Regions from separate parts of the Desulfovibrio sp. genome, predicted to be linked through region 1. Evidence: riboswitches for the same ligand, from Rfam matches in the RefSeq annotation. Region 1 holds a riboswitch; the other holds the start of a gene.

Region 1 (3,881 bases):
GGATTGGGGCGAACCTGCTTCATGCCGAGGCTGATGCGCTTCTTGTCGCCGTCCACGCCCAGGATGACCACTTCGACTTCGTCGCCGGTGTGAACCATCTGGGAAGGATGACGCAGCTTGCGGGTCCAGGACATTTCGGAAATGTGCACCAGGCCTTCAACGCCGGGTTCCAGTTCCACAAATGCGCCGTAGTCAACCAGGTTGGTGACCTTGCCGCTGCACTTGGCCCCTTCAGGGAAGCGGGCGGAGATGTCCTGCCACGGGTCGGGCACGAGCTGCTTGAGGCCGAGGGAAACTTTGTTGTTGTCGCGATCGAAGGAAAGCACCTTCAGGGTCAGTTCCTGACCGATGGTGATCATTTCCTTGGGATGGCGAATGCGCTTCCAGCTCATGTCGGTGATGTGCAGCAGGCCGTCGAGGCCGCCGAGGTCAACAAACACGCCGTATTCGGTGATGTTCTTGGCCTTACCGGTAACGATCTGGTTTTCTTCAAGGGTGCGCAGCAGATCCTGGCGTTTGGAATCGCGCTCCTCTTCAAGCAGCACGCGGCGAGAAACGATAACGTTGCTGCGGCGGCGGTTGATCTTGAGCACGCGGAATTCGAATTCCTGGTTGACCAGGGCATCCATATCCGGCACGGGGCGCAGATCCACATGTGAACCGGGCAAAAACGCTTCCACACCGCCGATGTCCACGGTGTAGCCACCCTTGATGCGGCGGACAATGTGGCCCTTGATGACCCGGTTGTTTTCCTGCACGTCTTCGAGCTGGTCGAACACCTGCATGCGCTTGGCTTTCTCGAAAGAAAGAGTGATGGTGCCGTCGTTTTCGTTCTTGCGAACAACGTAAACGTCAACACGATCGCCCACTTTGACGGAAATGTTGCCGGCGGGGTCGCGGAATTCTGCCGCGGGAATCTGCCCTTCGGACTTAAAGTTCACGTCAACAAGCACATTGTCATCATCCACGCGGACGATTTCGCCCTTCGTGATAGAGCCTTCCTCAAGATCGCCGAAATCGGGATTGAGGTAGTTTTCAAGGGCGCTTTCGAAATTGATTTCGTTGTCGTGCCCGGTTTCCAAACCTGCCATATGTCCAGCCTCCAAACATAATTTCCCCATAACAGGGAGGTGCCTTATTATCAGGATTTCAGTAAAAGAACAAGAAAAAATACGCGCCAAATCGGCTTTAGCCGCCGAAAAATCGGGATTCCGCGCCGCTCCGGATGGCCCAGGCGCGGCAGCCCGCGCGGGGCATACCCTGCAAGGGCCTGTCTGGCGGGGCTTGCAGGGTATGCCCACTTGACTTTTATTGTCGCATGAATTGTTTTGAAAGGGTCGGCGGGGAATTCCGTTAAAATCGGAAACAGTCGCGCTGCGGTAAGAGGGAACGAAGCTTCATCGTTCCGCCACATGGCGGGGCGCTACAGCCAGTCGCGCGAGCGGCGAAGGCGAAGTCTAGGCAAGGGGCGCAAGGCCCACGCCCTCAAGTCCGAATATCCTCCGGCATTTTATCCAACTTCAACCCGTCAACGCGCCATTGAGGAGGTTGCCATGCTGCGTGCTACGCCGCATTCCATTTTGCATTATTTCACCCGTACCCTTTTGCCCATTCTTTTGCTGTGCGCCGTCATGGGCGCGCCTGCGCTTGCTCCTGCCGCTGAATCCGGCGCAGAGAGCCCCAAAGCAGGCGTGTTGCTGGTGGCCTTTGGCACCAGCGTTCCCGAAGCCCTGGCTTCCATGAAGGCCGTGGATGCGGAGTTCAAGGCCGCTTTTCCTGGTCAGCCGGTGGTGTGGGCCTATACCTCGCAGATTATCCGCAAAAAAATAGCCGCCGAGGGGCATCCCGTGGGCGGCATCAGCGATGGCCTCGCCCAGCTTGCCAAGGACGGCGTCAAGGTCGTGCGCGTACAGTCGCTGCACGTCATGGCGGGCGAGGAGTTCAGCGCGCTTGAACGGGCCGTGCTTATCGACCTGCAAAAAAATCCGGGCCGCTTTGACGCAGTGTTTCTTGGCCGCCCCATGCTGGAATCGAAAAAAGACGCGCAGGAACTCATTCAGGCCATCAGGGAAGACGTCAAATCTCTGCGCGGCAAGGATGCAGCCCTGGTGCTCATGGGCCACGGCCAGAGCCATGGCCGCGCGGATCTGACCTTTGAAGGTACGCGCGCCGTGTTCCACGATGCGGACAAACGCGTGTTTATGGCGACAGTAGAGGGCGCGCGCAGCGTGGACGACCTGCTGGTGGAGCTCAAGGCCGCCAAGGTCAAGAAAGTGGTTATCGAACCGCTCATGCTGGTGGCTGGCGATCATGCGCACAACGACATGGCCGGGGATGAAGACGATTCCTGGGCCTCGAAACTCAAAGCAGCCGGCTTCAAGGTGGAGACCAACCTCAAGGGTTTGGGCCAGATTGCCGGTGCGCGCGCCATACTGGTGCGCCATGCCCGCGAAGCTGCCGATGACCTGACCAAGGAACCCAAGAAGCAGTAGCAGGGCTTGCCTGCGCCGCATATTTGTTGCGGGAGCCGCATAGGCCGGGACAGCGCGTCTGGTTTGTGCGGCTTCTGTTTTTGGATGCGGGAAATTGGGGAATGCGGGCGATGCGGCGTTTCGCGGAGGTTTTTCAGACTAGTTGTAAGGCTCAGTGCGCTTGAGAATGTTGCGACTTAAGCCTGCCGTGCCACCAGCCAGGCCAGCATGCCGCCCTGCGCCGCAATGGCGGCCGCAAAGGCCAGCCAGCAGCCCCAAAGGGGCAAGGCCTTGGGCGCAATGCCCGCAGCCAGCGCCAGCATGCCCTGAAATGCCCTTTTGAGAGGCCATAACAGCGCCAGCCCCGCCCACACGGATGCGCTCAGGGTAAAAACCTGCAACTCCTTGATTTCCCACAGCCCCACCAGCGAGGCATACAGGTCAACATTGCCGGAATTATAGGCATTGCCAATGAGTTCCAGTCTGTCCAGAGCCGGGCCGTCAGTGCAAATTGCGCCAAGAATGAAAAAAATGGCCACAAGACCAAGAAACAGCAGCAGAAAAAGACCGAAGGTGCGCATTTGCCAGCGGGAATGCGCCACGCCCGCAAAATCGCCGATACGGCGCGCAAGAAAATGCAGGGGAATTGCCAGAAGCGGCACTGGCACAATGAGCAGGCCCAGACCGGGCCTCACCAGCGCAAACGATCCCCCTGCGAGCATGAGGTAGCCTGCAAGCGAGAAAATGGATGCGGGTAAGGCGGCAAGGGGCATACGCGCTCCAGTGTCGGCGGTTCTGGCGCGTAGAACATGGGCGCGCTCGCATAAAATCCTATGCCAAAAAGGGGCAAAGGTCTATGCGGCAAAGGGAGTTGTGATAATTTGCCGGGGTGGAGCGCACATGCGGCAATGCAAGCGTCCGCCGTCGGGCGAAGGGCTGGCGCTCTGCCCCACCCACTCTGGGCGGCGACTTTGATCTGATTTTCTGGCCTAGCGTTCGGGCGTATTGAGGACGGCGGGCATGCTGGCCGCAGCCGCACGGCAGGCTGGTGCATCCGGGTCAAAGCAGCAGAGGATGGCGCACCATGATCCGCCGTCGCGCTGTTGCGCCACGCAGCGGTCTAGCTGTCTGTCCGGGCAACTGGCGGCTGGGGCAAGGTCGGGCAGGACAGCGCGGCAGGCAGCTTCAAGCCGCAGACATTCGGCTTGCACCTGATTCTGTACTTTTACCTGATATTTTAATGTGTTGGCGTGTCTGGCGCACCATGCGGGGCTGTCCACATCCGCTATTTCCCTCGCGGATGCAGCGGAGGGCAACAGGCACAGGGCCAGCAGGTATGCGGCGGCAAGCCCCATGATAAAGGCGCAGGGCAAAAACCCCGCGCCAATGCAGTCAATATTTTTTGCCACG
Region 2 (3,881 bases), on a different contig from region 1:
CGCTTTGAAGCCAAGGAAATCAAGCGTGAAGCGGAAAACATGAAGGCCGCCATCCGCCAGCGGGCAGACAGGCCTACCTCCTTCCTGTTCTCGCGGGTGAATCCCTTCATCTTCCCCGGCGGTCAGCCCTACGGCTACGATAGTCTGGGGACGGAAGCGAACCTCTCCAGGTTTACGCCCAAGGATGTACGCTCGTTCTGGGACAAGCAACTCGTGCAGCCCTGGGTGCTGGCCGTTGCTGGCGATTTTGACCGCGAGGCCGTGCTGGCCTTTGCCCGCACATTGCCCGCGCCAGACAACAAGGATTTCTCCTTGCCCGCCCCCTCATGGGGTGATGCCCGCAACCTTGATCTGCATCTGCCGGGGCGCAATCAGGCCCACGTGCTCCAGATGTTCAAGGCTGTGCCCTACACCAGCCCGGATGCCCCGGCGCTGATGCTTTTGCAGTCTGTGCTTTCCGGGCAGAGCGGCCTGCTGTTCAGCCAGATGCGCGATGAGCAGGGCCTCGGGTACACGGTCACGGCCTTTTACCGCGCCATGCCTCAGGCTGGCATGATGGCTTTTTACATTGGCACTACGCCTGACAAGGTCGCGCAGGCGCGTGAAGGCTTTGCCAAGATTATTGCCGATATCAAGGCAAAACCTCTGCCTGCCGAATTGCTTGAAGCCGGGGCCAACCGCCTGCTTGGCGAATACTACCGCGACAAGCAGAGCCTTGATTCCCGCGCGGGCGTGGCCGCCACAGACGCCGTACTGGGCCTGCCCCGAGATTTCAGCAAGTCGCTCATCGACAAGGCGGCCAAGCTGACACCTGCGGATATTCAGGCTGTGGCGCAGAAGTATCTGGACGACAAAAACCTTTATAACATGATCCTGCTGCCGTAGGCGGCGTTTCGGATTTGTTGACGGGCCGCATCGGATATCCGATTGCGCTTCCCTGCAAATTGGCGGTGGAAGCGGAGTTGGGCCGATGCGGCCCCTTGTGTTTCTTGGCTGTTACGAAATGCTCAACCCTTGTTTGATTGTACAAAAAAAGTTTTTATAAACGATATCTTCGGCAAGCGGCGGGCAAATAAAAATGTCAAGTCCGAGGTAAGTCCCCTTACGTGGGGGAGGCCGTCTTGAAAACCCGGCGTGGGTAGAGTAAGTTCTTGCCTGCGTTACGGGAACTGCTTTCTGAGGAAAGCTCGCCAGGTATCGGCTGCGGTCGCAGTGCCGGGGCCGGGGCGGCAGCGCCATGCGGGCATGATGCCTGAATCCATGGCGAAATGTTTCAGCAACGCCAATCAAAGCCACAAATGTTGCGGGTCAGGTTGCCTGATCTGGCTCCAGCCAGGGCGAACACTTTTGTTCACGCCCTCACTGTTTTGCGGCCTTGGTGTAGTGAAAAAGTTGGGCAGGCAAGAAAATTCAATAGTGAATTCGCAGTGTTGCTACGGCACTAGGAGAGCTTTTTTGCCTGCATTTATTGACAGGGTGCAATTCTTTTGAGATTTTCTAGACATTGAAAGCGCCATGGAGCTTAATAGGGAATTCCCGTGAAATTCGGGAGCGGACCCGCCGCCGTGAGCCTGTTCAACACCGCTTTTCCTCGCGTGCCACTGGATAATACCGGGAAGGCCGAAGAGCGGCAGGCAAGCCGGAAGACCTGCTTTCAACCGTTCTAAGAAAGTGGAGCATCTGCAACGGGCTTTTGCAGATGAACCGTCAGAAAAGGGCCATTGATGGCCTCTCCGCCCGTTCTGTTCGGGCGGCCTTTTTGTTCATAGCCCACACGTTTGGAGCGAAGTTCATGCTCGCCAGCATTATTAAGCGCGACGGCACGGAAGTGCCTTTTGATTCGGTCAAGATTCTCAATGCCATCACCAAGGCCAATCAGGCCGTTGGTGGTGAAGACATGTCACCCACTGACCTGCTGTTTGTCACCGAAAAGGTGTGCAAAAAGCTGGAGTCGCGCAGCCTCAAGCATGTGGAAGAAATTCAGGATGTTGTTGAAGAAACCCTGATTCAGTACGACTACGCCAAAAGCGCCAAGGCTTACATTCTGTACCGGGCCGAGCATACGAAAATCCGTAATGCGGAATCGTATCTCATGGATATCTATAAAAAGCTTACGTATTCTCCGGCTCTGCAAGAAGACATCAAGCGCGAGAATGCCAATATCGATGGCGATACGGCCATGGGCACCATGCTCAAGTATGGTTCCGAGGGTTCAAAATTCTTCATCGACAACTACATTCTGCCCAAGGATGCCTCTGCCGCGCACCGTAACGGCGACATCCACATTCACGACAAAGATTTTTACATGCTCACGGAAACGTGCTGCCAGATTGACCTTATCCCCTTGTTTAAAAATGGTTTTTCCACAGGACACGGGCATTTGCGCGAGCCCAATTCCATTGAGAGCTACTCGGCCCTTGCCTGCATTGCCATTCAGGCCAACCAGAATGAAATGCACGGCGGCCAGAGTGTGCCGCATTTTGACTTTGCCATGGCCGAGGGCGTTATCAAAACCTACCGCAAGGAATATGAGCGCGCCTTTGCCGCATTTTTGCGCATTGCCCAGAATCTGGAAGAGCAGGCAGCCATTGACGCCGCCAGAGAAACCATCGCCCTGTTGCCCGAAGGCCCGCGCCTTGGCACCTGCGATGCCTTTGGAGAAGCCCTTGTGGCGGCAGCCCCCGAGGCCCGGCGCGAGCTTGTGACGCGCGCGCATGCCTACGCTGCCGGCGAAGCCCTCAAATACACCGAGCGCCGCACTTATCAGGCCATGGAAGCCCTGATCCACAACCTGAACACCATGAATTCGCGCGCAGGCGCACAGGTGCCTTTCAGCTCCATCAACTACGGCACGGATATTTCTGCCGAGGGGCGGATGGTTGTTAAAAACCTGCTGCGCGCCACCAAGGCCGGGCTTGGCAATGGGGAAACCTCCATCTTCCCCGTGCAGATTTTCAAGGTGAAGTCCGGGGTCAACTATAATCCAGAAGATCCCAACTACGACCTTTTCAAGCAGGCCATGGACGTTTCCGCCATGCGGCTCTTCCCCAATTTCAGCTTTCTTGATGCGCCGTTCAACCTCCAGTACTACCATCCGGACGACTATAATACGGAAGTTGCCTACATGGGCTGCCGTACACGCGTGCTTGGCAACGTGTACGACAAGGACAGGCAGGTTACGTGCGGTCGCGGCAATCTGAGCTTCACCTCCATCAATCTTCCCCGGCTCGGGCTGGATGCGCGTGGCGACATCAGCCGTTTTTACGCTCTGCTGGACGACAAGATTGATCTGGTGTTCCGCCAGCTGCTGCACCGGCTCAAGATCCAGAGCGCCAAGAAGGTGCGCAACTACCCCTTCCTCATGGGCGAGGGCATCTGGCTTGATTCCGACAAACTGGGTTGGGACGACAGTATTGAAGAAGTGCTCAAGCATGGCACCCTGACCGTGGGCTTTATCGGCCTTGCCGAAACGCTCAAGGCCCTTGTGGGCCAGCACCACGGCGAAAGCGAAGAGGCCCAGAAGCTTGGCATCGAGATTGTTACGCATCTACGCAAGCGGTGCGATGACGAAGCTGAAAAGACCGGGCTCAACTTTTCACTCATCGCTACCCCGGCAGAGAGCCTGAGCGGGCGCTTTGTCAACCTCGACAAGGAAAAGTTCGGCAGCATTCCCGGCATCACTGACAGGGATTACTACACCAACTCGTTCCACGTGCCGGTGTACTGCCCCATCAAGGCCTTTAAAAAGATACAGATCGAGGCTCCGTACCACGCGCTGACCAATGCGGGCCACATCACCTATGTGGAGCTGGATGGCGATACCTGCAAGAACCTTGAGGCCTTTGAGAGCATCATCCGTTTTATGCACGATAATGGCGTTG

What was found. Region 1 has a riboswitch for cobalamin ahead of QZ383_RS06730 (sirohydrochlorin cobaltochelatase). Riboswitches for the same ligand answer to the same signal wherever they lie in the genome.
Region 2: it holds a riboswitch for cobalamin, as region 1 does, so the genes downstream of both, QZ383_RS01925 (anaerobic ribonucleoside triphosphate reductase) here and QZ383_RS06730 (sirohydrochlorin cobaltochelatase) in region 1, are expected to answer to the same signal.

The regions. Positions count from the first base shown of each region.
Region 1 covers NZ_JAHZCJ010000004.1:23,649-27,529, reverse strand. The annotation lists gene QZ383_RS06735 (30S ribosomal protein S1) at 1-1,091, opposite strand, end outside; cobalamin riboswitch at 1,302-1,522, shown strand; gene QZ383_RS06730 (sirohydrochlorin cobaltochelatase) at 1,554-2,492, shown strand; gene QZ383_RS06725 (hypothetical protein) at 2,669-3,244, opposite strand; gene QZ383_RS06720 (hypothetical protein) at 3,461-3,880, opposite strand.
Region 2 covers NZ_JAHZCJ010000001.1:435,608-439,488, forward strand. The annotation lists gene QZ383_RS01920 (pitrilysin family protein) at 1-885, shown strand, start outside; cobalamin riboswitch at 1,492-1,671, shown strand; gene QZ383_RS01925 (anaerobic ribonucleoside triphosphate reductase) at 1,700-3,881, shown strand, end outside.